Regions from separate parts of the Burkholderia latens genome, predicted to be linked through region 3. Evidence: predicted binding sites of a transcription regulator. Region 3 holds the regulator's gene; each other region holds the start of a gene.

Region 1 (10,265 bases), 820 kb from region 3:
TCTTCATCAGGCCGGCTGCGACCGTCTTCAGCGCACCGTGCGCGAACACCAGCGCGTCGGCGGCCGCCATCACCTCGAACTTGCTCGGCGCGGTCACGAACGGCAGCTTCGTCAGCCGGCCGATCTCGTCGGCCACGCGCACTGCGAATTCCGGATGCGCGTTCAGCCCGGTGCCGACCGCAGTGCCGCCGAGCGCGAGCTCGTACAGGTGCGGCAGCGCCGATTCGACGTGCCGGATGCCGTGGTCGAGCTGCGCGACATAGCCGGAAAATTCCTGCCCGAGCGTGAGCGGCGTCGCGTCCTGCAGGTGCGTGCGGCCGATCTTCACGATGTCGGCGAAGGCCTTCGATTTCGCGTCGAGCGTTGCGCGCAGTGTGCGCAGCGCGGGCAGCAGATGGTTGACGATCGCGTATGCGGCTGCGACGTGCATCGCGGTCGGGAACACATCGTTCGACGACTGGCCGCGGTTCACGTCGTCGTTCGGATGAACCTTGCGCGCCTCGCCGCGTTCGCCGCCGAGCAGCTCGCTTGCGCGGTTCGCGATCACCTCGTTCAGGTTCATGTTGGTCTGCGTGCCGGAGCCTGTCTGCCATACCGCGAGCGGAAATTCGCGCGGATGCTTGCCGGCGATGATCTCGTCGGCCGCGTCGATGATCGCGCGCGCCTTGTCGTCGGCGAGCACGCCCAGCGACTGGTTCACGGCGGCCGCGGCGCGCTTCACGATCGCGAGCGCATGGATCAGCTCGGGCGACTGCTTCTCGGTCGAGATCCGGAAATTCTGCAGCGAGCGCTCGGTCTGCGCGCCCCAGAGCCGGTCGGCCGGCACGGCGATCTCGCCGAACGTGTCGCGTTCCATCCGAACTGCTTCGTTCATGATGCACTCCTCCAGGAAATGGGAAAGGCCGCGCGTCGCGCGGCGTCTGGCGTATCGTGAGGCAGTTGCGCCGCTCGCGCGGCGTCGTGGGTCTTCAATCGACAAGCATAGCGCCGGCGGGGATTTCCCGTCGTGTCGCGCTCAGCGCGCGGACGCGATGAGCGACGCGGTCTTCATGTGGAAGCGACAGGCCATCAGCACGGCGACACTCGCGAGGCCGGCCGCGAGCCCCCACCACAGGCCGCGCGCGCCGAGGCCCGCATGGAACGCCAGCCAGTAACCGGTCGGGAAGCCGATGCCCCAGTAGCCGAAGGTCGCTGCGAGCATCGGGATGCGCGTGTCGCGCAGCCCGCGCAGTGCGCCCGAGCCGACCGTCTGCATCCCGTCGACGATCTGGAACACTGCGGCGATGCCGAGCAGCGATGCGGCGAGCGACACGGTCGCCGCATTGGCCGGGTCATCGAGTTGCAGGTACAGGCCGACGATCGCATGCGGCGCGACGATCAGCACGAGGCCCGACAGCGACATGAACGCGATCCCGAGGCCCAGCGCGACGAAGCCCGCATGGCGTGCGGCGACCGGCTGGCCGGCGCCGACCCAGTAGCCGACCCGCACGTTCGCGGCCTGGCCGATCGCGAGCGGCACCATGAACGCGACCGATGCGACGTTCAGCGCGATCTGGTGCGCGGCGAGCGACGTCGCGCCGAGCACGCCGACGGTCAGGCCCGTCGCGAGAAAGAGCGTCGATTCGACCCCATACGTGATTGCCACCGGCCAGCCAATGCCGATCAGCTCGCCCATCAGCGGCAGCTTCGGACGTGCGGCGGTCACGAAATGGCGGAACCGCTGGCGCCCGTGCAGCAGCCAGATCAGTGCGAGCGCAGTGAGCCAGATCGTGATGGTCGTCGCCACCGCGGAGCCGAGGAAGCCGAGCCGCGGCAGGCCGAATGCACCGTGGATCAGCCCGTAGTTCAGCACGGCGTTGATCCCGACGCCGCCGATCGACACCCACAGCAGCCGCCGCGCGGCGCCGATGGCGGGCAGGAACGCGCGCATCAGCCCGACGCCGATCAGGCTGCCGAGCGCCGCGAAGCGCAGGATGCCGGTGTACTCGCCGACATGATGCGCAAGCGTGGGCGGCTCGTGGAACATCAGCAGGATCGGTTCGGACAGCGACAGCGCGACGATGGCCGGAATCGCGAGCAGCACCGACAGCACGAAGCCCGTCCAGTAGATGTGCGGCACGCGGTGTTCGGCCTGCGCGCCGCGCGCATGCGCGACGCTCACGCTGATCGACGACAGCACGCCCTGCAGCACGGTCACGATGACGAAGAAGAAGTTCGCGCCGAGGCCGCCGGCCGCGAGCGAATCGGGGCCGAGCGAGCCGAGCAGCACCGTGTCGGTGACGCTCATCGCCATCTGCGAGAGCTGCGCGATCGCGAGCGGTGCGGCGAGGCGCGCGGTATCGGCGGCATGAGTGGACAGGGACGGCGGCGCGGCGGCCGTCCGCGTAAGACCGGAATGCGACATGGAATGGGCGCTCGCGCGGGTGCGGCCCCGCGCTGTCTGTATTTATTTTGAGAGACGGCTAGCTTACGGCTTTATTCGAACGGTGTCGAACGCGCGCGGCGATGGCCATGTCGCGGGCAGGGGAACGCTACGTGCTTCGGCTATGCGTCGTGTACCGCGATTCGCGTATCGCCGAACAGCACGACCTGGCCCGCGCGGATCTTGCACGTTTTACGCAGTTCGACCACGCCGTCGACTTTCACCGCGCCGGACGCGACGAACATCTTCGCGGTGCCGCCGCTATCCGCGAGGCCAGTGATTTTCAGAAGGTTGTGCAGCTCGACGTATTCGCCGGTGAGCGTGAAATCCAGATTGGGCATGACGAGGGAGGCGCGCGACGCGCGGAAGGAATCGCTCCGCATCATACGGCACTGCGGGCCGGCACGCGAGCGCGGCCGCGCGCACGCTCGCGCCGCGGTTGTTAAGGAGTGTGATTGATACGTCAGCAAATGAAACGGTGGGTAACAGTCTGAGAGATTCGAGAACCGACCGTGCGAGCGGCCGGTCTTTCGTCGTACCCGCTGCGTGTTGCGGCGGGGGACGCGACGGAGCGCATCGATGCGCTGCGCGCGCACAACTTCTTGAGGAGGATAGTCATGTCCAAGATTCGTACGATGCTGATCGGTGCCGCGCTGACGGCGTTCGCCACTTCGGCTGCATTTGCGCAGACCGGCGCCGCAACGCAGGGCAGCGCGGGTGCAGGCATGCAGACGCAGACGCCCGCGGCTGGCGCAGGCGCAGGCATGCAAGGCGGCGCCGGCGCGAATACGTCGGGCACGGCGGGCGCCGCGACCGATGCGGTCGGCACGGCAGCGGATGGCGCGAAGGATACGGCCGCGTCGTCCGTCCACTCGGCGAAGAAGCACACCAAGCATGCGGCGAAGTCGGCCAAGCACCATGTCGGCTCGACGAAGTCGAAGGTCGGCGACGAGGCGGCCGAAGGCGGTGCGTCGACCGGCGTGCAGGGCGGTGCGTCCGCGTCGGGCGCGACGCAGTAAGCGGTGCGCGATCGCCGCGCAACGCCCGTGCCTGGCGGCGCGTCGTGACGGCGATCGATCGACGGCCCGGTTCGCTGCACGCGAACCGGGCCGTTCTTCATGCGCGGCGGCGGGCCGTCATGGCCGGCGCTGCTCCGTCCCCGGTGCCGGCGCGGCCCGCGTGACCGGTGCGAACACGCTGCGCAGCCATGCCGCGAGGCGCGCGAACACGTCGTACGGTTCGTCGACGAAGATCTCGGGTTTCAGCAGCCGCAGATATTCCATGATCTGCTGCGCTTCCTGTTTCTGGAATGAACCGTGCGCGAGCCCGAGCCGCAGCAGCCCGCGCAGTTCGCCGAGTTTGTCGCGCGCGGCGCTGCCGACGCTCATCTCGCACGCGAGCTTTGCCTCGTAGATGCGCTGGCGCAGCGATTCCGCGAGCCGCCACGCGGGCGTCTGCATCATTTCCTCGAGCGCCTGGATGTCTTGCACCGCGCTTTTGATTTGCGCGGCGAGCGGGTCGACGAGCGACGGGTCGCCCTGCGCTTCGGCGACAATCGCCTTGGCCCAGTCGCGGCACGCCTTCGCGAGTTCGTCCGGCGTCCATTCGGAACGCGACGCAAAGCCGAAGCCGAATTCGCCGGCCTGCCGCATCAGGATCGCGACGACGTCGGGAAATTCCTTGTCGAGGGTGCGCTTCGCCCATGCGTACTGGCCGCCCTCGAGCATTCGCTGCACGGCGTGCTCGGTCAGCGGCACCATGTTGTCGAGCAGCTTGGCGCGCAGGAAATCCTCGAACGACGGCGTCGCGAACTGCGGGTCGAGTTTCAGCGATACGCGCACGAATGCGTCGTAGTCCTTGCGCAGGGACGCAAGCGTGTCGTCCTTCAGGGAAAGCGTGATCTGGCCCATGAATCGTCTCGATGGCGGCCCGCGCGGCCGGCGCGCCGAACCGCGCACCGGTGCGGGCGCAGCGTCGACGAACCGGTTCGCGCCGAGGCCGATGGCGGGTCTTCATGCGTGATATCGGCCCGCCGCACGGAAACTTGAGCGCGGAGCGGCGCAGCCCTGCTCAGGCCGCCAGCCAGTGCGGCATCACGATCCCTTGCCAGAAGAAGAACACCGCGAGCCCGACCGCGATCGTCACAAGCGGCCGGCGTGTCGTCGCGGACACGAGCACCGCGGCGAGCGCGCCGACGAGCTGGGGATTGCGCAACGACAGTTCGGCCGTCCCGCCGTGCGGCGAGACGGTCATCGGCACGATGATTGCGGTCAGCACGGTGACCGGCACGAAGCCGAGTGCGGTTCGCACGAGCGGCGGGAACGTGAGCCGCTCGCCGAACAGGAAGAGGGTCGTCCGGATCGCGTAGGTGATCGCGGCCATTCCGAGGATCAGCAGCGCGTAGCTCACGATGCGGTCTCCGTGCGGGAGCCGGCGCGCGAACGTCCGTGCAGCAGCGTGAGCGCGACGCCGACCAGCACGCCGGCCGCGACCGCGCCGAGCAGCCCGAGCTTGTACGGCCATCCCTGCCAGAAATACGCGAGCGTGCCGGCTGTCGCGGCGGCCGCCAGATAGCGGAGCGTGCGCAGTTGCGGGACCACGATCGCGATGAAGGTTGCCGCCATCGCGAAATCGAGGCCGAGCGACTGAAGGCCCGGGAATGCCGCGCCGAAACCGAGGCCAGCGAGCGTCCAGACCTGCCAGTTCAGGTACATCGCGAGGCCCGAGCCGAAAAAGTAGTGCGGGCCGATCGAACCGGGCGGGAAGTGCCGGTAGTGCGCGTAGGCGACCGCGAACACTTCGTCGGTCAGTAGCGCGCCGAGCGTCGCGCGCCAGCGCAGCGGCAGGTGCGCGACGTACGGCGCGAGGGTCGCGCTGTACAGCAGGTGGCGCACGTTCACGATCAGCGTCGTCGCGAGCACGACGACGAAGCTCGCGCTGCCGGCGATCAACCCGACCGCGATGAACTGCGCGGAGCCGGCGAACACCGCGAGCGACATCAGCGCGCCGTGCCAGGCGGCAAGCGGGCCGCCACCGACGAGCGTGCCGAAGATCACGCCGAACGGCGCGGCGCCGATCATCATCGGGATCGTGTCGCGGGCGCCGTCGAGCCATTCGTCGAGCGGCCGGCGCGGCGGGGGGGAAGAGTCGGGTACAGGGTTCAAGGGGCGCTTCTCCATGTGACGGAGGATAGCGGGCTGTCGCCGTGGCGGCTTGTATGTTCTTGCGCCCGCCGCGTATCGCGCCGCAAGCCGCGTGCCGGCGCCGTGCATGGACGAAGGCCGTGACGGAGCGCGCGCGTCAGCGCGCCTGCCAGCGGCCGGGCGGTACGCCGAACATCCGTTTGAAATGCCGGGTGAAGTGACTCTGGTCGACGAAGCCGCTGGCCGCGGCGACGTCGGCGACCGGTACGCCGGCGCGCAGCGGCGCCAGCGCGCGCTGCAGCCGCAGCTGGTTGCGCCACGCATGCGGCGGCATGCCGGTCGTGCGGGTGAAGAGTCGCGCCGCATGAAACGGCGACAGGCCGGCGGCCTGCGCAACGTCGTCGAGGGTGACCGGGCTCGTGAGGTCGGCTGCGAGCCGCTCGCGCATCGCCTCGACGCGCGGCTCGTCGGCCGCGACCCGCGCCGGCCGCAGCCGCGCGTCGGCATGGCGCGCGATCAGCGTCGACAGCGCGTCGAGCATTGCCGTTTCTGCGGCGAGCGGATCGTACACGCGCAGCTCGGTGGTTGCGGCCACGTCGCCGGGTGGTTGCGCGTGTGCGCGGCCGGGCCGCATGCATTCGCTGCCTGCTTCCATCATCCGGTGCGCAAGCGCGAGCCGTGCCGCGAGATCGGTGTCGCGGATCACGCCGGACGGAAACCATGGCGCATCTTGCGGTCGACCAGCGATCGCGCTCGCGAGCGCACGGATGAAGTCGACCGGCACGTAACTGACGCGATAGCACCAGCCTTCGTCGGTCGCACGCGAGCCGGTGTGCACTTCACCGGGATTGATCACGGGCACGGTGCCCGTTTCGGCGACATGGCCGGTCCCGCGATAGGTGTAGCGTTCCGCGCCCTCGAGGATCACGGGGATCGTGTATGCGTCGTGCCAGTGCGGCGCGAACGAATGGTTTCGATAGGTGGCCGTGAGCAGATCCGCATCCGGCAGCAGCGGTGTGCGCCAGTAGCGTGCGGCGTCGGGAAGGCGGGCGGCGGACATGGTCGGGCGCGGGGGCGGTCGAGTCGACAGTGTATCGTTCGCGTGCCCGGCGAGTCGCGCTTACTTGACCGGAATTGTCGTGCCGGCCGGCATCGGCACGGCGGTCACGGCGTTCTTCGGGCTGCCGCTGACGATGCGGTCGCTGTAGGTCAGGTAGACGAGCGTGTTGCGCTTCTTGTCGACCACGCGCACGACGTGCAGCGTCTTGAAGATGAACGACATGCGCTCGCTGAATACGTCGGTCTGCTGCTTCAGCGGTTCCTTGAAGCTGAGCGGGCCGACCTGCCGGCATGCGATTGATGCTTCGCTCGGATCCTCGGCGACGCCGAGCGTGCCCTTGATTCCGCCGGTGCGCGCACGCGACACGTAACAGGTGACGCCCGTCACGAGCGGATCGTCGTACGCTTCGACGACCACGCGGTCGGAGCCCGTCACGCGGAAATGGGTGTTGACGCTGCCGACTTCCTCCGCATGCGCGAGCGGCGCTGCGGCCACGGCGGAGAGGAGAAGGGCGATGGGTGCGGCGGAAAAAAGGCGGTGCTTCATCGACGGGACCGGAGGCGAATGCAGGACAGAAACTCTAGCATGCGCGGCGGTTGCCAACAGGTGCCGGAAAAACAAAAGGCCCGTCGAATGACGGGCCTTTTGCTGTCTGGCTCCCCGACCTGGGCTCGAACCAGGGACCTACGGATTAACAGTCCGGCGCTCTACCGACTGAGCTATCGGGGAATAAATCGGTACATCTGCGTGTGTTTGGTCACCAACAAAAATCCCGCTTACCAGCAACGGGCTTTTGTGTTTTTGGCTCCCCGACCTGGGCTCGAACCAGGGACCTACGGATTAACAGTCCGGCGCTCTACCGACTGAGCTATCGGGGAACAAACAACAACAGCAGAGAAACGAGATTGTATGGAGCGTTGGCTAACCTGTCAACACCTTTGAGCGGCGACGTACAAAAAATTTTACGACGCCGCGGGCGCGATCAGCGCTCGAGCAGGTGCAGCTTGTCCTGCACGTCCTTCCACTCGTCCGCGTCGGCCGGTGCCGGCTTGGTCTTCGTGATCGACGGCCAGTTCTTCGCCAGCTCAGCGTTCAATGCAGTGAACTGCTGCTGGTCGCCGGGAACGTCTTCTTCGGCATAGATCGCGTTCGTCGGGCACTCGGCGACGCACACGGCGCAGTCGATGCACTCGTCCGGATCGATGGCGAGAAAGTTGGGACCTTCACGGAAGCAATCCACCGGGCACACATCCACGCAATCCGTGTATTTGCACTTGATGCAGCCTTCGGTCACAACGTGAGTCATTAAAACGCTCCTGCTTGGCGGTATATATGGGGTGGCGTTTGCGCCAAAAGCGGCATTGTAACTGAAGCGCAAAACCCGCATCGCGTGGTCGGCTTTCCGGCTTATATCGTTTCGTGATTAGTTTATGGGGCGGTGGCGGCGCGTCGTGTGCAGCGGACAGGCCGGCGGTTTCACGATGGTCGGGCCCGCATTCGGGTAACATGGCCGGCAGACCGGGCGGCGCGCGGTGCGCCGTGGCCGTGTCACGATATTGGCGGTGCCGCAATCATGATCATCACTTCGCTGCTCGACACGGATCTCTACAAGTTCACGATGATGCAGGTCGTCCTGCATCACTTTCCTGCCGCAAACGTCGAGTACCGCTTCCGGTGCCGCACGCCCGGCGTCGATCTCGTGCCGTACATCGACGAGATCCGCGACGAGGTGCGCGGACTGTGCTCGTTGCGCTTCACCGACGTCGAGCTCGACTACCTGCGGCGCATGCGCTTCATCAAGAGCGATTTCGTCGAGTTCCTCGCGCTGTTCCACCTGAACGAGAAGTACATCTCGATCACGCCTTCGCCGAAGGGCAACGGCGAGATCGACATCGTGATCGAGGGGCCGTGGCTGCACACGATCCTTTTCGAGATCCCGGTGCTTGCGATCGTCAACGAGGTCTACTTCCGCAACACGCAGCGCGAGCCCGACTACCGCGAGGGCCGCGAACGGCTGCGCGAGAAGATCAAGCTGCTCGGCGCGAAACCCGAGTTCGCCGATTGCAAGATCGCCGACTACGGCACGCGCCGGCGCTTCTCGAAGGTGTGGCACGAGGAGGTCGCGCTCACGCTGCGCGACGGGCTCGGGCCGCAGTTCGCGGGCACGAGCAACGTGTTCTATGCGATGAAGCACGGCCTGACGCCGCTCGGCACGATGGCGCACGAATACCTGCAGGCGTGTCAGGCGCTCGGCCCGCGGCTGCGCGATTCGCAAACCTACGGTTTCGAGATGTGGGCGAAGGAGTATCGCGGCGACCTCGGAATCGCGCTGTCCGACGTGTACGGGATGGATGCGTTCCTGAACGACTTCGACATGTACTTCTGCAAGCTGTTCGACGGCGCGCGCCACGATTCGGGCGACCCGTTCGAGTGGGGCGAGCGCATGCTGCGCCACTACGAGGCAAATCGCTGCGATCCGCGCACCAAGGTACTCGTGTTCTCCGACGCGCTGGACATCCCGAAAGTCATGCAGTTGTACGAACGGTTCCGCAACCGCTGCAAGCTCGCGTTCGGCGTCGGCACCAACCTGACGAACGACCTCGGCTACGTGCCGCTGCAGATCGTGATCAAGATGGTCCGCTGCAACGGACAGCCGGTTGCGAAGCTGTCGGATTCGCCCGGCAAGAGCATGTGCGACGACAAGGCGTATCTCGCGTACCTGCGCCAGGTGTTCGGCATCGCGCAGCCGGCCGAGGAAGACGCGTCGAAGTAAGCGCCGGCCGTTCGGCTGAGGGTGTGTGGCGGCGGGGGCGGCCGGTATAATCCGACGTATCGCACGCCACCGTCACGAGGACCGTTCATGGACACTTCCGCTGCCCGTCGCCAGATCCTCGCGCGCATTCGCGCCGCGCAAGGGCGCGCGGCCGAACCCGATGCAGCGGAGCGCGACGGCGTCGCCGACTATCTCGCCCGTCATCCCGAAGGGCCGCGCCCGCCCGTGCCCGCCGATCTCGTCGCGGCGTTCGTCGACGAAGCGGGGCGCCTGTCGACCACGGTCGACGAAGTCGCGACGCTGGCCGACGTGCCTGCCGCCGCCGCCCGTTATCTTGCCGCTCATGGTCTGCCGATGCAGGCCGTCGCGTGGCGCACGCTGGCCGAGCTCGACTGGGCCGGCGCCGGCCTGTCGGTAGAATGCCGCAAGCCGCGCGACGGCGATCTGGTCGGCGTGACCGGCTGCTTCTGCGCGACCGCCGAAACGGGGTCGCTGGTGCTGCTGTCCGGCCCCGACACCTATGCATCGGCCGGCCTGTTGCCGGAGACGCATATCGCGATCGTGCCGGCGTCGCGCATCCTGGCCGGCCATGAAGACGCATTCGCGCTGATTCGCGCGGAGCGCGGGCAACTGCCGCGTGCGGTCAACTTCGTATCGGGCCCGTCGCGCACGGGCGACATCGAACAGACCATCGTGCTCGGCGCCCACGGCCCGTACCGCGTTCACGCGATCATCGTGCGCGGCGCATGACGCGCCCGCTGCCTTTCCTCTTACTCGCACAAGGAAGTTCTGCATGAAACGACATGCCGCCTGGGCGGGCATGGCGTCGGGAGCCGCGCTTGGCGTCGCGCCCGCGCTCGCATCGGC
Region 2 (10,265 bases), 450 kb from region 3:
CGGCGGGCCGGCGCGGCCGCGGCCCGGCGTTCGTCCGCAGCGGCGCGCGACTTTGTGGCCGTCGGTTTGGCCGACGCACGAGCCGGCGTGTCGGCGGGCGGTTGGGCGGCCGCCGCCGCATCCGGGTTCGCGTTCACCGCCACGCCCGCACGGCGTTCACGCTTAGGCGCCGCTTCGCGGCGGTTTACACGCGGCTCGCCCGCCGGCGGCGCGCCGGCATCGCGCGCGAGCAGCCGCATCTTCATCGCCTCGGATCCCAGCTCGGCGCAGTCGTCGCCGAACAGCGGCAACGTGCCGACCGCGATCAATTCCGCCGGCCCGTCGCCGACGTTCGCGACGCGATGGCGCTTTCTCGCATCGAAGTGCAGCGAGTCGCCGGGCGACAGCGGATATTCCTTCTTGCCGATCGTGTAGCAGACGCGGCCGGCCAGCACGTACACGAACTCGTCGCCGCCGTGCGCGACCCATTCCGAACGATAGCCTTCCATCATCCGGACCTTGAGCGCGTTGATCTGGCTGCCGTCGAAGGTGGTCGACAGCCGCTCGTACCACTGCGATGCGGCGTCCACCGCGTAAGGCTCGCGGCGGCCCGCATGCGAGTCGGGCTGCGCCTGGCGCGGCTGGTCGATCAACGCGCCGAGCGGCACGTCGAGCGCCTTCGCGACGTTGACCAGCGACGACAGCGAGATGCCCGTGAGATTGCGTTCGACCTGGGACAGGAAACCGACCGACAGGTGCGCTTCGGTCGCGACTTCCAGCAGCGTCTTTTTCGCCTCCCGGCGCAGGCGCCGGATGCGCTGGCCGATACGCATGATGTCTGAATCCATGAATCTCTTTGATGGCAACGAACCGGAGGGCGAGCGCGGGAGCGGGCAGCCGCCGGGGCGTTGCGGGCCGCGATCCGCACCGGGCGCGGCCGTCGGACCGACGATGCCGGCGCATTGTACCGCGCGGTGCTGCGCGGACGCCGCGAGGCCGCACACGACCGCGGCGTCGGCCGGCGCGGGATCGGTAATTTTAGCGCTACGAAAATTTTGGCTTGACCGCGATTTGCGTGTGCTCTAGATTCTGTCGCGCATCAAACAAAGTTAAGTGAGACAAAAATTTTACCGCCGGCCGCCGCTGGATCGGCCCCGCAGCCCTCGCTGCCGGCGGGGCTGCGCGTGCGCCACGCGCGGGCGGCGTGCTGCCGCAGGCGCGCGATCCGCGCGATGCCGCCGACCGCCGGCCGCCGACGACAACGAATAACGGGTTCCCGATGATCGACCGACTGAAATACAGCTTCTCCGGCCTTCCCCCGTATCACGCGCGCGTTGCCGACACCCAGGCCGGCCTGTCGCGCCTGCTCGACGCCGCGCGGCTCGACGCGGTCGTGGTCACGTCGCAGGACGAATACATCACCGAATACGTGCCGCTTCGCAACAATCCGCGCTACGCGGTGTCGGGCTTCGACGGCTCGGCCGGCTGCGGGATCTTCCTGAGCGCGGCGACCGCACACGCGCTCGGCGTGCCGCCGTTCGTGCTGTTCGTCGACGGCCGCTATCACCTGCAGGCCGAGCAGCAGTGCGACCCCGCGCGCGTGCGCATCGAGAAGCTCGGGCTGAACGTGACGATCTGGCAGGCGCTTGCCGACTGGCTGATCGCACATGCGAGCCGGCTCGCGCGGGTCGGCTACGATGCGCTGCGGATCAGCGTCGCGCAGCGCGATCGGCTGCTCGCGCAGACACGGGCCGCGACGCTCGACTGGACGAGCTTCGCGGAGCGGGAGATCGATCGCGCGATCGCGCTGCCGGGCTGGGTGGTCGAGCGGCCGATCTTCGAGCTGCCGGAAACGATGACCGGCGCGAGCGTCGCGCAGAACGTCGACGCGCTGAACCGGCGGCTCGCCGCGCACACGGGCGCGGCGCCCGGCAAGACCGCGTTCTTCACGTGCGCGTCGGACGATCTCGCGTATCTGCTGAACAGCCGCGGCTATCACATCCCGAATGCGTCGTCGCATCTGGGCTTCCTGTTCGCGATCGGCGAGCAGGTCGTGCTGTTTTTGCCGGAGGGCTGCGACCGCTGCCCGGTCGAACTCGCATCGTATCCGGCGTTGCACGTGATCCGGCGCGACGTCGCCGAACTCGAGCGCTTCCTTGCGCAGTTCGCGATCGACCACGTGTGCTACGGCTTCGAATCGGTCAACTGCGCACTCGCCGAATCGGTGAGCCGCGTGTGGCCGCACGCGCGCCACGCGGATTTCAATCCGGTCGAGGCGCTGCGCGCCGGAAAGACGCCGGCGGTGCTCGACCGGTTCCGCGACGCGTTCGCGCGCAGTTCGGCCGCGATCGCCGAGACGATGCGCTGGGCGAAGGCCGGCGAGCCGGGGCAACGCCATACCGAGTACGACCTGGCCCGCGCGATCAACGACGCGTACGGCGCGCGCTCGGCTGTCGCGCTGACGTTTCCGTCGATTGCCGCGAACGGCGCGAACAGCGCATTCGCGCACTACACGGCGGCGAGCGCCGACGTCGAGCTGACCGAAGGCGAACTTGTGCTGCTCGACAGCGGCGCGTATTACGACGCGGGTTTCGCAACGGACTGCACGCGCGTCGTGCTGCGCCGCACGCGGCCGGATACGGTCGCGCAGCCGTGGCAGCGCGAAATCTACACGGTCGCGCTGAAGGCATGCATCAAGGGGCTCGTCACGCGCTTCCCGAAAAACGCGACAGGCGGCGACGTCGATGCGACGGTGCGCCAGGTGTGCCGCGACCACGGCTACGATTTCGGCCACGGCACCGGGCACGGCGTCGGGATCCACGTGCATGAGGGCGGCGTGCGCTTCGCGCCGGGCGCAACGTACGGGCTGGTGCCGAATGCGGTGATTTCGGTCGAGCCGGGCATCTACGTGCCGGGCAAGGGCGGCGTGCGGATCGAAAACATCGTGATCGTGCGCGCGGACGACGAGGCATCGGACGCCGTCAGATTCGAGAACCTCGTCACGGTCGGCTACGACTGGGACCTGATCGACGTCGACCTGCTGGACGACGACGAGCGCGCGTATCTGCGCGACTACGAACGGCTTTGCGTGGAACGCGGCACGCAGGTCACCGCGTGTCCGCTGCTGTAGGGCGAGGAAGCGGCGCACGGCCGGCAGAGGGCCGCGCTGCGTGGGGCCGGTGCATCGGTGCGCCGGCCTTTTGACGCCATCAGAGCATCAATGCATCAGCGCATCAGCGCCGACACGCGCCCGTCGGGCCCGTAGACACCGGCCGGCGCGGGCGCGGAGCGCAGCACCGCAAGCGCGCGTTCGTTGTAATCCATCCGGATCCGGATCAGCATCCCGTTGGTCGCATTGGCCTGGCGCGCGCGCTCGGCGGCCTGCAGCAGGAGTTGCCAGCGGCCCGCGAGGCGCGCGTCGCGCTCGGCGGCCTGGTCCATCCCTTTCTTGCCGGCCGGAAAGCCGAGTGCCGACAACTGCGTGTCGCGCATGCGCTCGAGCTGCGCGAGCCGATCGATCAGCTCGGTCTTTTTCTCGACGATGCCGGGCAGCATTTCGAACGGTTCGGGTGTCGTCAGCGCCTTTTCCTCGTAGGCGAGCAGGGACGCGAACGCTTCGACCGTCGCGTGTTCGTCGTTGACCGTGGCCAGCAGCTCTTCTCTCATCGCTTCATGCTCGTCGCGCCGGCACGCGCGTGCGCATGCCGGCAAACCAGGGGACCGGTCAGGGCGTGACGGGCCCCGGGCCGGCTCAGTTGCCCGGCGAGCGCTGCTGTTGCAGCAGGTCGCGGGCGGTATTCAGTACGCCGTCGGCGATCTTGTTCACGTCGATCGTCAGTGTGCCGTTGTTCAGCGCGTCCTTGATCGACTGGACGAGGGCCGTGTCGATGTCGGCGCTGCCGGAGGCCGACGCCGAACGCAGCTGGCCGGACAGACCCGACAGGTTCACGGTCGTGTCGCCGCCGGTCGATCCTGCGTCGGCCGCCTGCGCGGACGTCGACGAAGCCGCGCCGGATTGCGCGCGGGCCGCGCCGTTGCCGGTCGGCGCGAGGGGGCTCGGGTTCGGAGTGGAATCGATCTTCACGATGGTTTTCCTGGACGGTATGACCCAGATAACGGCCGGGTCGGCCCGAACTTTAGCACCGTGCGCCCGAAACTCTCCGAATAAACAATTCTTTACAAACTTGCGGCGGGATCCGTCCCTACAGCGGAATTTCCACGGTCCCCGCGTCCTTGACGACCGCGGTGACGATCTGCCCGGCGGCCATCCTGACCCGCACCGACTGGCCGGGCGCCGCATTCGCGAGCGCGCTGCCCTCGGCCGAGATCGTGAAGCCCGGCCCGGCCGCGACGACCCGCACCGTCTGGCCGGCCGACACCGACGCGGCGCTCTTCAGCATGTCCTGCCGCAGCGGCAACCCGGCCGCGATCCTGGCCAGCGCCGTCGCGCCGACCGCCTGCGCCGGATCGGTGATGACTGCGAGCGGCAGCACCGTCAGGTCGCCGTCGCGCGCGACGAGGTCGGCGGCGGTCAGCGGCTCGCCGGGGGCGATCTGCCGCGCGGCGACGTAATACGTGGCCTGCACCGTCACCTTCGCTTGCAGGTAGACCGTCCATGGCCGCTCGCCCGCGCAGCGGATGCCGACGGTCGTGCGGCCCCATAGTCGCGCGCCGGTCGGCAGGAACGGCTCCAGCGTCGTGCACGCGGCGAGCCCGCGCGGAAATGCGGCGGCAACCGTCGCGGTCGTCTTGCCGGGCAGCCCGGCGATCTGCTGCTGGAGGAACGCGAGCGCCGTGCGCCGGATCGACTCCGGGTCTTGCTGGCCGGGTTGCGTCGGTTGCGGCGCGCGAGCGTCCGGCGTGGGTGAAACTGTGCGTGCGGCGGCCATGCGGGCGGCGAGCGCCTGCCGTGCGGGAGCCGCCGCGGGTTCGGCCGCACCGGCGCCGGCGACGACGGTTGCGACACCGGCGGGATCGACGGCGCGCGGCGCGCCGTAGCCGGCGTTCGCGATGTTCGCGCGGGCTGCCGTGGAGACGGATCGCGGCGCCGGAGCCGGTACCGACGCGGGCGCCGGAACGCTGATCACCTGCATGGATCCGGCTGGCTGCACCGGCGACCCGGCGGCCGCTCCGGTGGCACCGGCCACGCGGAAATCGGCACCCGCCGCCATCCCGGCGGCACGAGCCGTGCCGGAACCACCGCCTGCCCCAACCCCGGCCGCGCCGATCGTGCCGGAAGCACCGCCCACGGCCGCGCCGGCCGCAGCGGGCGCACCATTTCCGACCGCATCCGGAACCGCGCCCGCGTTCCCGCCGAGCCGCCCGCCGCTCGCCGCATTCGCATGCGCGAGCGCCGTCTCGGCCGTCTCGCCGCGGCCGGGAATCACGATCATCCCGTCGTCCGCGTGTGCGGCCGGCGCCGCGGCCCACAGCACCGCGGCAAGCGCGAACGCACGGCGCACGCGCATCCCGCGCCCGGCGATTTCGCGAAGTGCGCTGCGTGCCATTGCCGTGTCCTCCAAGCCGTTGATCCGAGTTGCATTCTAGGGAGCCGGGCGGTCGCGCAAACGATGAATAGAGGGGGCCTTTGCCGCGTTATTCATCCGATTGCCGGTTGCGTGCGACGCCTACCATCGCTGTCATGGAAAAAAGCCTCTTGGGTCGCCATCCGGCGCGAGGGGCGTGCAGCGCTTCATACGGAGAGACGCACACATGCTGGACAAACTCGATGCCGAATTCGCGTTCGGCCGACAGGCGCTCGATGTGCGCGCGTATCGGCAGGAACTGCTGTCGTCGAACATCGCGAACGCCGACACGCCGGGCTACCAGGCCCGCGACGTCGATTTCGCGTCGACGCTCGCGCGCTCGCTGAAGCAGACGGGCGGCGCGCTTGCGCCGAGCAACGCCGCGCAGCTGCCGATGGCGCAGCCGGCGGGCGTGACGAGCGGGATGACGATGGTGTCCACGGCGCCGGGCCACATGGCCGGCACCGTAAAGCTGATTCCGACCGGCGGCCCGGGCGACGACTACGGTCGTGCGCAGTACCGGATGCCGCTGCAGCCGTCGCTCGACGGCAACACGGTCGATCTCGACGTCGAGCGCGTGCAGTTCGCGAACAACGCGCTGCACTACGAAACCGGGATGACCGTGATGACCCAGCAGATCAAGGCGATGATCGCCGCGATCTCGACGAACTCGTAAGCGCGCGGCGCTTGCGCACCCGAACAAGGAGCCTCCATGCCCTCGTTGATGAACATCTTCGGCGTCGCCGGTTCGGCGCTGTCCGCGCAATCGCAGCGGCTGAACGTTACCGCGTCGAACCTCGCGAACGCCGACAGCGCGACCGGCCCTGACGGCAAGCCGTACAAGGCCAAGCAGGTCGTGTTCGCGACCGATCCGATCGGCGGCGCACGCACCGCGTCAGGCCAGGGCGTCGGCGGCGTGCGCGTGACGAAGGTCGTCGACGATCCGTCGCCGATGAAGTCGACTTACGACCCGGCAAACCCCGCCGCCGACGCGAACGGCTACGTGCAGATGCCGAACGTCGATCCGGTGCAGGAAATGGTGAACATGATCTCGGCGTCGCGCTCGTACCAGGCCAACGTCGAGACGCTGAACACCGCGAAGACGCTGATGTTGAAGACGCTGACGATCGGCTCGTAAGCCGCGCCGACCCACGCCACAGATCCGATAGACCCGACAGTTCCGACCCAAGGCACCCAGGATGACATCCACCAGCACGACGATCGGCAGCAACGGCACCAACGTGTCGACGCTGCCGACCGACACGATGAACACCAACAACGTGTCGACGACCGGCACGTCGGCGAGCGACCTGCAGGCAACGTTCCTGAAGCTGCTCGTCACGCAGCTGCAGAACCAGGACCCCACGAGCCCGGTCGACAGCTCGCAGATGACGTCGCAGCTCGCGCAGATCAACACGGTGAGCGGCATCGCGCAGCTGAACACGTCGCTCACGTCGCTGTCGACGCAGCTCGCGGCCGGCCAGCAGACGCAGGCCGCGCTGCTGATCGGCACCAACGTGCTCGCGCCGGGCAACAGCGTCGGCGTGAAGAGCGGCGCGGCGTCGCCGTTCGGCGTGTCGCTCTCGACCGACGTGTCGAACCTGACGATCACCGTGAAGAACAAGTCGGGCGCGGTCGTCAACACGATCAACGCGGGCAAGCAGTCGGCCGGCACGGTGCCGTTCAACTGGACGCCGACGGACGCGGCCGGCAACGCGCTGCCGGACGGCACGTACACCGTCAGCGCGCAGTACACGGGCAGCGACGGCAAGACATACGCGCCGACCGTGCTCACGGCCGCGACCGTGCAGAGCGTAATCAAGCAGGCCGACGGCACGGCGGGGCTCGTGCTGTCGAACGGCTCGACCGTGGGGCTGACCCAGGTCGCGTCGATTTTCCCGAACACCGCGTCGTCGTCCGGCGGCACGAACACCACCAACTGATCCAGCTTTCTCGAAAACGGAGACCGAAATGGGTTATCAACAAGGTCTGAGCGGCCTCGCCGGCGCATCGAACGCGCTCGACGTGATCGGCAACAACATCGCGAACGCGAACACGGTCGGCTTCAAGTCGAGTACCGCGCAGTTCTCCGACATGTATGCGAACTCGGTTGCGACGTCGGTCAACACGCAGATCGGGATCGGTACGGGGCTCGCATCGGTGCAGCAGCAGTTCGGCCAGGGCACGATCAACACGACGAACTCGTCGCTCGACGTCGCGATCAACGGCAACGGCTTCTTCCAGATGTCGAACAACGGCGTGACGACGTATTCGCGCGACGGCACGTTCCAGCGCGACAAGAACGGCTTCATCGTCGACTCGCAAGGCCGTAACCTGATGGGCTACACGGCCAACGCGGGCGGCGTGATCAACACCGCGCAGACCGTGCCGCTGCAGGCGCCGACCACCAATATCGCGCCGACCGCGACGACCAAGATCTCGGCCCAGTTCAACCTGAACTCGCAGGACACGGTGCCGACCAAGACGCCGTTCAACGCGGCCGACACCACGACGTACAACTATTCGACGTCGATCCAGGTGTACGACTCGCTCGGCGGGTCGCAGGCGGTCAACATGTACTTCGTGAAGTCCGCGGCCGGCACGTGGGAAGCGTACGCGGGGGTGCAGGGCGGCACGACGACGGACCTCGGCACGGTCACGTTCGATTCGTCGGGCGCGATCCAGAGCACGACGACGGGCACGCCGGCCACGCCGACCGCATCGCTCGGCCAGTTCCAGTTCACCGTGCCGACCACCGACGGCTCGGCGACGCCGCAGCAGCTCACGCTCGACATGACCGGCACCACGCAGTACGGCGGCAAGGACGGCGTGAACAACCTCGCGCAGGACGGCTATGCGAGCGGCACGCTGACGACGTTCTCGATCGGCGCCGACGGCAAGCTGACCGGCAACTACTCGAACGGCCAGACCGCGGTGCTCGGCCAGATCGTGCTCGCGAACTTCAACAACCCGAACGGGCTCGTCAACCTCGGCGGTAACCAGTACGCCGAATCGTCGGCGTCGGGCGTGCCGCAGATTTCGTCGCCGGGCAGCACGAACCACGGTTCGCTGCAGGGCAGCGCGCTCGAGAACTCGAACGTCGACCTGACGTCGCAGCTCGTCAACCTGATCACCGCGCAGCGCAACTACCAGGCTAACGCGCAGACGATCAAGACGCAGCAGACCGTCGACCAGACGCTCATCAACCTGTAACGCGCGGATAACCGGCAGCCATGGACCGACTGATCTACACGGCGATGACGGGCGCGTCGCAGTCGCTCGACCAGCAGGCGATCGTCGCGAACAACCTCGCGAACGCATCGACGACGGGCTTTCGTGCGCAGCTCGCGACGTACCGCGCGGTGCCGATGAATTTCGGCGACGGCAGCAACGTCGACCCGACGACGACGCGCACCTACGTGCTCGCGTCGACGCCGGGTGCGGACTATGCGCCGGGTCCGATCACGCGCACCGGCAACCCGCTCGATGTCGCGGTGCAGGGCGCCGGCTGGCTGGCGGTGCAGACGGCCGACGGCGGCGAGGCGTACACGCGCGCGGGCAATCTGCACGTCGACGAGAACGGCCAGCTCGTCAACGCGAGCAACCTGCCGGTGATCGGCAACGGCGGACCGATCTCGGTGCCGCCGAACGCGGAAGTGACGATCGGCAAGGACGGCACGGTGTCCGCGCTGATGCCGGGCGACCCGCCGACCGCGGTCGCGATCGTCGACCAGATGAAGCTCGTGAATCCCGACCCGGCCACGCTCACGCGCGGCAACGATGGGCTGTTCCGCACCGCCGACGGCAATCCTGCGGATGCCGACCCGGCCGTGGTCGTCACGCCGAACTCGCTCGAAGGCAGCAACGTGAATCCGGTGACCGCGATGGTCGCGATGATCGACAACGCACGGGCGTTCCAGCTGCAGTCGAAGCTGATCCAGACGGCCGACCAGAACGAGCAGTCGGCGAACCAGCTGCTCAACTTCAGCTGAGCGGCCCCGCCCTCGCTACCAGGAGAAGATGCAACATGAACCGATCGCTCTACATTGCCGCCACCGGCATGAATGCGCAGCAGGCGCAGATGGACGTGATCTCGAACAACCTCGCGAACACCAGCACGAACGGCTTCAAGGCGTCGCGCGCGGTGTTCGAGGATTTGCTGTACCAGACGATCCGCCAGCCGGGCGCGAACTCGACGCAGCAGACGGAGCTGCCGTCGGGCCTGCAGCTCGGCACCGGCGTGCAGCAGGTCGCGACGGAGCGCCTGTACACGCAGGGCGGCCTGACGCAAACCGGCAACTCGAAGGACGTCGCGATCAACGGCGCGGGCTTCTTCCAGGTGCTGATGCCGGATGGCACGAACGCGTATACGCGCGACGGCTCGTTTCAGACCAACGCGCAGGGGCAGCTCGTCACGTCGAGCGGCTACCAGGTTCTGCCGGCGATCACGGTGCCGCAGAACGCGCAGTCGCTGACGATCGGCAAGGACGGCGTCGTGTCGGTCACGCAGCCGGGTTCGAGCAACGCGGTGCAGATCGGCTCGCTGCAGATCGCGACCTTCATCAACCCGGCCGGCCTCGAGGCGAAGGGCGAGAACCTGTTCGCCGAGACCACGTCGTCGGGCGCGCCGAACGTGTCGCAGCCGGGCCTGAACGGCGCGGGCGTGCTCAACCAGGGCTATGTCGAGGCGTCGAACGTGAACGTCGTGCAGGAGCTCGTCAACATGATTCAGACGCAGCGCGCGTACGAGATCAACAGCAA
Region 3 (10,265 bases):
GACATTCGCGTTCAACGATATCGCTGGATGGCTGAGCGCGGATCAGTCGAGGCCGTCGTTGTGGCTCGATCTCGGCATGCCGCATTTCTACGGCAAGACGATCTACTTCGGGATGGACAAGACGTCGAGCGGCGGCGCGCAGCCTTACGTCGCGTTCTGAACGCGAGCGCGCGGCGGCTACCGGAGAGGGGGCGAGCAATCGCCCCCTTTTTTCGTTCGTCTCCGGATTCCGGATTCCGGGTTCCGGATTCCCGACTACGGGCCGGTCGGCCGCACCGTCCCGTTACAGCGTCTACGATATAAGACCGGCACCGGTGCCGCCACGACATCGAGGAGACAGCGCCATGAGCCAGCGTATTCAACGCATCACGCCGTTCCTGTGGTTCGACCGCGACGCCGAGGCGGCGGCGAACTTCTACGTCTCGGTGTTCGACGACGCGCGCATCCTGCACGTCGCGCGCTACGGCAAGGCCGGCGCGCAGGCGTCGGGGCAGGCCGAGGGCACGGTGATGACGGTGTCGTTCGAACTCGACGGACAGGCGTTTCTCGCGCTGAACGGCGGCCCGGCGTTTCCGCTCACGCCGGCCGTGTCGTTCGTCGTCAACTGCCGCGATCAGCCCGAGATCGACCGCTACTGGGCGGCGCTCGCCGAAGGCGGCGACGAGCGCGCGCAGCAGTGCGGCTGGCTGCGCGACCGCTTCGGCGTGTCGTGGCAGGTGGTGCCCGTGCAGATGGCCGAACTGATGGCCGGTGACCCGGCACGCGCCGAGCGCGTGATGGCGGAAGTGATGACGATGAAGAAGCTCGATCTCCGCGTGCTGGAGCGAGCGGCGGCCGGCTAGGGGAATGGCCGGCCGCTCCGGGGGCGGCTGGCGCGGCACGCGGCGGCAGGGGCAGGCCGGGCGATTCGCGCGTCTGTTCCCCGTCGTCCGGTAAATCGCGTACCGAACGACCGTTTTGATTATCGATCGCAGCGCGTTTCATTCGGCTGCAATCAACCGATGGATTATCGGTCTGTTAATTTTGTTCGGCACGAATCATTATTAAAATGACGTGACAAGCAAGGCGCCGCCGCGGCGTTCAGCCGTTGCAGCAGCCGTTGTGCGACGTTGACGGCGATGGGCGGCCGCTGCGAGAAAACAGATGCAGCACGCTGAAATTCAAATTTATAATGCCGCGTTGTTTCCGGGGTCGTCGATATAAAACATGAGGGCAATAACATGAATTTCACCGAAGCCATTCGTTCCGTATTCAACCAGTACGCGAAATTCGAAGGCCGCGCGCGCCGCGCCGAATACTGGTATTTCGCGCTGCTCACCGGCATCGTGTCGCTCGCGTGCCAGGTGCTCGCCGCCGTCGGCCGCGAGACGGGGGCGATTTCGCTGCTGCTGGCGCTCGTCGCACTGATCGTGTCGCTTGCGCTGGTGCTCCCGAGCCTCGCGGTCACCGTGCGCCGGCTGCACGATACCGGCCGCTCAGGCTGGTTCCTGCTGATCGCGTTGATTCCGATCGTCGGCGGGATCCTGCTGCTCGTGTGGATGTGCTCGCGCGGCACGAACGGCCCGAATCGCTACGGCGCCGATCCGATTCCGGCGATCTGAATGCCGGCCGCCCCGTGCGCGACGCCGTCGCGCCGGGGCCGGTCGTTCGCCGCCTGGCCTGGACCGGTTCGCTTCTCCCGCTCCCGCTTCGCGGCTTCCCGCTCCCGCATCCCGCTCCCCGCTTCGGCTGCCATCGATTCACCGGCCTCTCGCCTCACCCCCCGCGCTTCCTCGGCTTCGCCCCCGCCCCACCGCCCCGCCCGATTCCCCGAAATACCCCCCTTTCCCGGCTTTGCTCGACGGATCGGCGTTTGACGTGCGCATGAATAATCGGTGTCACTGGAAAACGGCATTTCGCCGTACCCGACTGGAGGCCCCGTGGCAGACGAGAGCGATCTCGACAGAACCGAAGCCGCCACTCCGAGGCGCCGCGAGAAGGCGCGCGAGGAGGGGCAGGTCGCGCGCTCGCGCGAACTCGCTTCGTTCGCGCTGCTCGCGGCCGGTTTCTACGGTGCGTGGCTGCTCGCGGGTCCGTCGGGCGCTCATTTGCAGGCGATGCTGCGCGGCGCGTTCGCGTTCGATCGCGCGACTGCGTTCGACACGCACCGGATGCTGTCGGCGGCGGGTGCCGCGAGCGTCGAAGGCCTTGCCGCGCTGCTGCCGCTTCTTGCGCTCACCGGTCTCGCCGCGCTGCTCGCGCCGATGGCCCTCGGCGGCTGGCTGATCTCGCAGAAGACCTTCGAGCTGAAATTCGACCGCCTGAACCCGATCGCCGGCCTCGGCCGGATGTTCTCGATCCAGGGGCCGATCCAGCTCGGGATGTCGCTCGCGAAGACGCTGGTCGTCGGCTGGATCGGCGGGATCGCGATCTGGCGCAGCAAGGACGAACTGCTCGGCCTCGCGACTCAGCCGCTCGGCTCGGCGCTCGCGGACGCGATGCATCTGGTGGCCGTGTGCTGCGGCACGACGGTCGCCGGGATGCTGGTGGTCGCCGCGCTCGACGTGCCTTACCAACTCTGGCAGTACAACAAGAAGTTGCGCATGACGAAGGAAGAAGTGAAGCGCGAGCATCGCGAGAACGAAGGCGATCCGCACGTGAAGGGCCGCATCCGCCAGCAGCAGCGCGCGATCGCGCGGCGCCGGATGATGGCCGCCGTGCCGAAGGCCGACGTGGTCGTCACGAACCCGACGCACTTCGCCGTCGCGCTGCAGTACACGGACGGCGAGATGCGCGCGCCGAAGGTCGTCGCGAAGGGCGTGAACCTCGTCGCCGCGCGCATCCGCGAACTCGCGGCCGAGCACAACGTGCCGCTGCTCGAGGCGCCGCCGCTCGCGCGGGCGCTGTATCACAACGTCGAAATCGAACGCGAGATTCCCGGCTCGCTGTACTCGGCCGTCGCCGAGGTGCTCGCGTGGGTCTATCAGCTGCGGCGGTTCCGCTCGGAAGGCGGCGCGTTCCCGGCCGCGCCGGTCGATCTCGACGTGCCGGCCGAACTCGACAAGGGTTCGTCGGTATCGGCCGACGACGAGCGCGAAGAAGCCGAAGACACGCTCGGCAAGCAAGGACACGCAGCATGAGCACCCCGACTACCGGCCTGTTCGCCAAGCGTGCGAACCCGTTCGCGGGCACGAACCTGCGCGCGCTCGCGGGCCCGATCCTCATCTGCATGATCCTGGGGATGATGATCCTGCCGCTGCCGCCGCTGCTGCTGGATCTGTTGTTCACGTTCAACATCGCGCTGTCCGTGATGGTGCTGCTCGTCAGCATGTACACGATGAAGCCGCTCGACTTCGCCGCATTCCCGAGCGTGCTGCTGTTCTCGACGCTGCTGCGCCTGTCGCTGAACGTTGCGTCCACGCGCGTCGTGCTGCTCGAGGGCCACACCGGCCCCGATGCAGCCGGCCAGGTGATCGAGGCGTTCGGCCACTTCCTCGTCGGCGGCAACTTCGCGGTCGGCATCGTCGTGTTCGTGATCCTGATGATCATCAACTTCATGGTGATCACGAAGGGCGCGGGGCGGATCGCCGAAGTGTCCGCGCGCTTCACGCTCGACGCGATGCCGGGCAAGCAGATGGCGATCGACGCCGACCTGAACGCGGGCCTCATCAACGAAGAGCAGGCGCGCAAGCGCCGTCTCGCCGTGTCGCAGGAAGCCGAGTTCTACGGGTCGATGGACGGCGCGTCGAAGTTCGTGCGCGGCGACGCGATTGCCGGCCTGATCATCATGGCGATCAACGTGATCGGCGGGCTGATCGTCGGGATGGTCCAGCACGACATGTCGTTCGCCGCGGCCGGCACCAACTACACGCTGCTGACGATCGGCGACGGCCTCGTCGCGCAGATCCCGTCGCTCGTGATCTCGACGGCCGCCGGCGTGATCGTGTCGCGCGTCGCGACCGACGAGGACATCGGCACGCAGATCACCGGCCAGCTGTTCACGAACCCGCGCGTGCTGACCATCACCGGCGCGATCATCGTGCTGATGGGGCTGATCCCCGGCATGCCGCACTTCGCGTTCCTGCTGCTCGGCGGCGGCGCGATCTGGCTGGCCCGCTTGCAGTCTCGCCGGGCGGCCGCGCGCGTCGCGGCCGGCGACCTGACCGAGATCGCGCCGCCCGCCGCGCTGCCGGCCGACAGCCACGAGGCGACCTGGGACGACGTCCAGCTGATCGATCCGCTCGGCCTCGAAGTCGGCTACCGGCTGATTCCGCTCGTCGACAAGAACAGCGATGGCGAGCTGCTCAAGCGCATCAAGAGCATCCGCAAGAAATTCGCGCAGGAAATCGGCTTCCTGCCGCCGGTGATCCACATCCGCGACAACCTCGAACTGCGGCCGAACGCATACCGGATCGCGCTGAAGGGCGTGGAGATCGGTTCGGGCGAAGTGTTCCCGGGCCAATGGCTCGCGATCAACCCGGGCCAGGTGACGGCCGCGCTGCCGGGCGCCGCGACGCAGGATCCGGCGTTCGGGCTGCCGGCCGTGTGGATCGACGTCGCGCTGCGCGAGCAGGCGCAGGTGTACGGCTACACCGTCGTCGATGCGAGCACGGTCGTCGCGACGCACCTGAACCATCTCGTCGTCCAGCACGCGGCCGAACTGCTCGGCCGCCAGGAAGTGCAGGCGCTCGTCGAGCGCACTGGCAAGGATGCGCCGTCGCTCGTCGAGGATCTCGTGCCGAAGACGATCTCGCTCACCACGCTGCAGAAGGTGCTGCAGAACCTGCTCGACGAAGGCGTGCCGATTCGCGACATGCGCACGATTCTCGAGGCCGTGTCCGAACACGCGGGCCGCGGCGACGCGTACGAGATCACCGCCGCGGTGCGGCTGGCGCTCGGCCGCGCGATCACGCAGCAGTGGTATCCGGGCGCGGGCGAGATGCAGGTGATGGGTCTCGATTCGAATCTCGAGCGCGTGCTGTCGCAGGCGCTCGCGACCGGCGCGAACCCGGGCCTCGAGCCCGGCCTCGCGCACAACCTTCTGACCGGCACGCAACAGGCGATGCTGCGTCAACAGAATCTCGGGCTGCCGCCGGTGCTGCTGGTGCAGCACGCGCTGCGGGCGATGCTCGCGCGCTTCCTGCGCCGCAGCCTGCCGCAACTGAAAGTGCTGTCGTATGCCGAAGTGCCGGACACACGCACGATCAAAGTCGTTAACGTCATCGGGGGTTCCGCTTGAACATTCGCAAATTCACCGGCGCGACGAGCCGCGACGCGCTTCGTCTCGTGCGAGAGGCGCTGGGCGCCGACGCCGTCGTGCTGTCGAACCGCACGCTCGATGACGGCAGTGTCGAAATCGTCGCGCTTGCCGACTCCGAGCTCGCGGCGGTCGCGCCGCCGGCCGCCGCGCGTGCGCGCACCGTCGTGCCGCGTGGCACGGATTCCGTACCGGCTGCCGCAGTGCCGGGCATCGTGTCGCGTCCGGGTGCCGTGCACGCGCGCCCGGCCGTCAATCCGTATGCGGCCGGCGAAGGCGGGTTGCCCGACGTGTTCTCGTCGGTGTTCGGCGCGAGCGCCGACACCGCTCAGCCGCCCGCGGAACCGTCATCGTTCGACACCGATACGGACGCCCACACCGAAACCGACGCTCGCGCGCATGCCCATGCCGCAGCCCACGCGTCGCCGTCGCCGGCCACGCCGCCGGCCGCGGCTTCCGAACCCGCACCGTGGCTCGTCGAGCACGCGAAGCGCCTGACGCAGCAGCGCGAAGCGCTGATCGCGCGCGCGCAGGCCGCGGCGGCCGCGCCGCAGGCGCCGGTTCGCGCGCAGCAGGGCGCCGCGTCCGCGACGCCGCCCGGCTGGGCGCGCGACATCGTGCGCGACGCCGAGCGCCGGATGCCGGCCGCCGCGGCTGCCCGCGCGACCGAAACGAGCACCGCGAAGCCCGGCGAGCGCACGCGCCTGTCGGCCGACGCCGCCGCCGCGGTGGCCGACGCGGTGAACGCGCGGATCGAGCAGATCGTCACCGGCACGGTGATGAACGAGCTCGGCGCGATGCGCGGGATGATGGAAGAGCAGTTCGACAGCCTGATGTGGCACGACCGGCAGCGCCGCAGCCCGGTGCACGGCGCGCTGGGCAAGCACCTGTTCTCGGCCGGGTTCTCCGCGCAACTGGTGCGCATGCTGGTCGACAACCTGCCTTCCGGCGACGGCGCTCAGACCTTCGAGCAGGCGGCCGAGTGGGCGCAGTCGGTGCTCGCGGCGAACCTGCCGGTGCTCGAAAACGAGGATGCGCTGATGGAGCGCGGCGGCGTGTTCGCGCTGATGGGGCCGACCGGCGTCGGCAAGACCACGACGACCGCGAAGCTCGCCGCGCGCTGCGTGATGCGCTTCGGCGCAAGCAAGGTCGCGCTGCTGACCACCGACAGCTACCGGATCGGCGGCCACGAGCAGCTTCGCATCTTCGGCAAGATTCTCGGCGTGCCCGTGCACGCGGTGAAGGACGCGGGCGATCTCGAACTCGCGCTGTCCGAGCTGCGCAACAAGCACATCGTGCTGATCGACACGATCGGCATGAGCCAGCGCGACCGTGCGCTGTCCGACCAGATCGCGATGCTGCATGGTGCGAACGCGCCGGTGCAGCGCCTGCTGCTGCTCAACGCGACGAGCCACGGCGACACGCTCAACGAGGTCGTCCAGGCGTATCGCAGCGCGGCCGAGTATCCCGATCTCGCCGGCTGCATCCTGACCAAGCTCGACGAGGCGACACATCTCGGCGGCGTGCTCGACACGGTGATCCGCTACAAGCTGCCGGTTCACTACGTGTCGACCGGCCAGAAGGTGCCGGAGAACCTGTACGTCGCGTCGACCCGGTTCCTGCTGAAAAGCGCGTTCTGTGTGCCGCGCGACGGCTCGCCCTTCGTGCCGCAAGACGAGGACATGCCGACGCTGCTCTCCGCACTGACCGCACGTTCCACCGCCGAGCTGCACGAGGTGCGATTTGGATAAACGGATCATCGACCAGGCCGAAGGGCTGCGGCGCCTGCTCGCCGGGCGCGCGTCGCGCATCGTCGCGGTGACGGGCGGGCCGACCGGCGTCGGCTGCACGTCGACCGTCGTCAACGTCGCGGCCGCGCTGACCGCGCTCGGCAAGGACGTGCTCGTCGTCGACGAGCGCGCTGACGTGCAATCGGCCGCGGCGACGCTCGGCGGCGCGTGGCTGCGCGACGGCGAGCGCACGCGGGTGGCGGCCGGCTTCGGGCTGTGCGCGGCTGCGCGGCTTGCACGCGACGGCTACAGCGACACGCAGCTGAGCGACTTCATCGACGGGCAGGCCGACATCGTGCTGGTCGACGCGCAACTCGGCGCGGACGGCGGGTTCTCGGCGCTCGCGCGCGAGGCGCACGACGTGCTGATCGTCACGCGCGTCGCCGCGCAGGCGATCACCGAGGCGTATGCGTGCATGAAGCGCCTGCATTTTGCGCACGCGATCGCGCAGTTCCGCGTGCTGACCAACCACGTCGGCAGTCACGCGGATGCGAAGACCGCGTTCGACAATCTCGCGGGCGTCGCGAGCCGCTACCTGACGGTGTCGATTGACGACGCCGGCTGCGTGAGCGCCGATCCGCTCGTCGAGCATGCGCGCGACCTGATGCATACCGCGGTCGACGCGTTTCCGTCGTCGTCGGCCGCGCGCGATTACCGGCAGATTGCCGCCGACCTGCTGTACTGGCCGATGCGCCCGGGCCCGGGCGCCGGCCGCGCCGTCCATGCGGGCGGCAAGCCGTCTTACGAGGCGGGTGCGGCGCACGCCGCGTGAGCGCCACCGGAAGGAGAGAGCCATGATGTACAACGCTCAGGGAAAGATGACCCAGGCCGACGTGCTCGCCCAATACGCGCCGCTCGTGCGGCGTCTCGGGCTGCAGCTCGTCGCGAAGATGCCGGCGAGCGTCGACCTCGACGACCTGATCCAGGCCGGCATGATCGGCCTGATGGACGCGGCCGGCCGCTACAAGGAAGACCAGGGCGCGCAGTTCGAGACCTACGCGACGCAGCGCATCCGCGGCGCGATGCTCGACGAGCTGCGCAGCAACGACTGGCTGCCGCGCAGCCTGCGCAAGACGTCGCGCGAGGTCGAGTACGCGGTGCACCAGGTCGAGCAGCAGCTCGGCCGTTCGGCGAGCGAGGCCGAGATCGCCGAGCATCTGAAGATGCCGCTCGACGAATACCAGGGGATGCTGCAGGACCTGCACGGCAGCCAGCTGATCTACTACGAGGATTTCGATCGCGCGGCCGACGACGAGCCGTTTCTCGACCGCTACCGCGTCGATCACGCCGATCCGTTGTCGGCGCTGCTCGACGAGCATCTGCGCGAGGCGCTCGTCGAGGCGATCGACCGGCTGCCCGAGCGCGAGAAACTGCTGATGTCGCTGTACTACGAGCGCGGGCTGAACCTGCGCGAGATCGGCGCGGTGCTCGAGGTCAGCGAGTCGCGCGTGTGCCAGCTGCACAGCCAGGCGGTCGCGCGTCTGCGCGCGCGGCTGCGCGAACAGGCGTGGGTCGGCGCGGAGAACTGACCCCTTCATCGCCTCCCACGCGCGCCGACGCCGCGCGTGGTGCGCGCGGCGCACAATTCCCGCGCCGATTTGCTACAATCCCACCCGTTTTCCGAGGAGCGTTGCGACGGACCATCTGCGTCCGCCAGGCTCGGAGAGCTTCACCAAGCAGCCGTGCGGCCAGATGCGCGCCGGCCCCGCTTCCTGAACGGCGCTCACGTCACCAATTTCTAGAACTTTTTTAGAAAGGAGGGCGTGATGAACGCCATTATCGATTCCAAGGTTTCCAACGATTACGTCGTCGCCGACATGGCGCTTGCAGGCTGGGGCCGCAAGGAGCTGAACATCGCCGAGACCGAAATGCCGGGCCTCGTGCAGATCCGCGACGAATACAAGGCGCAGCAGCCGCTGAAGGGCGCGCGCATCGCCGGTTCGCTGCACATGACGATCCAGACCGGCGTGCTGATCGAGACGCTGAAGGCGCTCGGCGCGGACGTGCGCTGGGCATCGTGCAACATCTTCTCGACGCAGGACCACGCCGCTGCCGCGATCGTCGAAGCCGGCACGCCGGTGTTCGCGTTCAAGGGCGAGTCGCTCGACGAATACTGGGAGTTCTCGCACCGCATCTTCGAATGGCCGAACGGCGAATTCGCGAACATGATCCTGGACGACGGCGGCGACGCAACGCTGCTGCTGATTCTCGGCTCGAAGGCCGAGAAGGACCGTTCGGTGATCGCGAAGCCGACCAACGAAGAAGAAGTCGCGCTGTACAAGTCGATCGCGAAGCACCTCGACATCGACGCGAACTGGTATTCGAAGCGCCTCGCGCACATCAAGGGCGTGACCGAGGAAACGACGACCGGCGTGCACCGCCTGTACCAGATGGAAAAGGACGGCCGCCTGCCGTTCCCGGCGTTCAACGTGAACGACTCGGTCACGAAATCGAAGTTCGACAACCTGTACGGCTGCCGCGAGTCGCTCGTCGACGGCATCAAGCGCGCGACCGACGTGATGATCGCGGGCAAGGTTGCGGTCGTCGCCGGCTACGGCGACGTGGGCAAGGGCTGCGCGCAATCGCTGCGCGGCCTCGGCGCGACCGTGTGGGTCACCGAAATCGATCCGATCTGCGCGCTGCAGGCGGCAATGGAAGGCTACCGCGTCGTGACGATGGAATATGCGGCCGACAAGGCCGACATCTTCGTGACGGCGACCGGCAACTACCACGTGATCAACCACGATCACATGAAGGCGATGCGCCACAACGCGATCGTCTGCAACATCGGTCACTTCGATTCGGAAATCGACGTCGCGTCGACCCGCCAGTACCAGTGGGAAAACATCAAGCCGCAGGTCGACCACATCATCTTCCCGGACGGCAAGCGCATCATCCTGCTGGCGGAAGGCCGCCTCGTGAACCTCGGCTGCGCGACGGGCCACCCGTCGTTCGTGATGTCGAACTCGTTCGCGAACCAGACGCTCGCGCAGATCGAACTCTTCACGCGCGGCGACCAGTACGAGAACAAGGTGTACGTGCTGCCGAAGCATCTCGATGAAAAGGTTGCGCGCCTGCACCTCGCGCGCATCGGCGCGAACCTGTCCGTGCTGTCCGACGAGCAGGCCGCGTACATCGGCGTGCAGAAGGACGGCCCGTTCAAGCCGAACCACTACCGCTACTGATGCGCCGCCGCCGTGCCGCGCGTGCCAGCGTCGGGCGCGCGGGATGGCGGCACC

Evidence for each region. Region 3 encodes FliA, which starts transcription of late flagellar genes. Its sites were predicted from a motif close to CTAAAGTTTNNNNNNNNNNNGCCGNTA; they were not measured.
Region 1: a site for FliA is predicted at 4,445-4,471, ahead of WK25_RS05190 (DUF4088 family protein). Genes of this name have one in related genera too.
Region 2: a site for FliA is predicted at 4,093-4,119, ahead of flgM (flagellar biosynthesis anti-sigma factor FlgM). Genes of this name have one in related genera too.

What each region holds. Positions count from the first base shown of each region.
Region 1 covers NZ_CP013435.1:1,101,903-1,112,167, forward strand. The annotation lists gene fumC (class II fumarate hydratase) at 1-874, opposite strand, end outside; gene norM (multidrug efflux MATE transporter NorM) at 1,016-2,404, opposite strand; gene WK25_RS05180 (RNA-binding S4 domain-containing protein) at 2,545-2,763, opposite strand; gene WK25_RS05185 (hypothetical protein) at 3,040-3,441, shown strand; gene WK25_RS05190 (DUF4088 family protein) at 3,559-4,332, opposite strand; gene WK25_RS05195 (AzlD domain-containing protein) at 4,493-4,831, opposite strand; gene WK25_RS05200 (AzlC family ABC transporter permease) at 4,828-5,601, opposite strand; gene WK25_RS05205 (AraC family transcriptional regulator) at 5,723-6,625, opposite strand; gene WK25_RS05210 (CreA family protein) at 6,686-7,171, opposite strand; tRNA gene WK25_RS05215 (tRNA-Asn) at 7,279-7,354, opposite strand; tRNA gene WK25_RS05220 (tRNA-Asn) at 7,428-7,503, opposite strand; gene fdxA (ferredoxin FdxA) at 7,608-7,931, opposite strand; gene pncB (nicotinate phosphoribosyltransferase) at 8,199-9,398, shown strand; gene WK25_RS05235 (LutC/YkgG family protein) at 9,486-10,148, shown strand; gene WK25_RS05240 (sodium:proton antiporter) at 10,192-10,265, shown strand, end outside.
Region 2 covers NZ_CP013435.1:3,158,663-3,168,927, reverse strand. The annotation lists gene WK25_RS14680 (helix-turn-helix domain-containing protein) at 1-827, opposite strand, end outside; gene WK25_RS14675 (M24 family metallopeptidase) at 1,259-3,109, shown strand; gene WK25_RS14670 (flagella synthesis protein FlgN) at 3,205-3,645, opposite strand; gene flgM (flagellar biosynthesis anti-sigma factor FlgM) at 3,731-4,063, opposite strand; gene flgA (flagellar basal body P-ring formation chaperone FlgA) at 4,182-5,486, opposite strand; gene flgB (flagellar basal body rod protein FlgB) at 5,692-6,180, shown strand; gene flgC (flagellar basal body rod protein FlgC) at 6,217-6,642, shown strand; gene flgD (flagellar hook assembly protein FlgD) at 6,704-7,447, shown strand; gene flgE (flagellar hook protein FlgE) at 7,476-8,717, shown strand; gene flgF (flagellar basal-body rod protein FlgF) at 8,738-9,496, shown strand; gene flgG (flagellar basal-body rod protein FlgG) at 9,532-10,265, shown strand, end outside.
Region 3 covers NZ_CP013435.1:277,044-287,308, reverse strand. The annotation lists gene WK25_RS01410 (DUF3443 family protein) at 1-160, shown strand, start outside; gene WK25_RS01405 (VOC family protein) at 345-842, shown strand; gene WK25_RS01400 (DUF805 domain-containing protein) at 1,221-1,601, shown strand; gene flhB (flagellar biosynthesis protein FlhB) at 1,920-3,119, shown strand; gene flhA (flagellar biosynthesis protein FlhA) at 3,116-5,218, shown strand; gene flhF (flagellar biosynthesis protein FlhF) at 5,215-6,987, shown strand; gene WK25_RS01380 (MinD/ParA family ATP-binding protein) at 6,980-7,798, shown strand; gene WK25_RS01375 (RNA polymerase sigma factor FliA) at 7,821-8,555, shown strand; S-adenosyl-L-homocysteine riboswitch at 8,643-8,758, shown strand; gene ahcY (adenosylhomocysteinase) at 8,793-10,211, shown strand.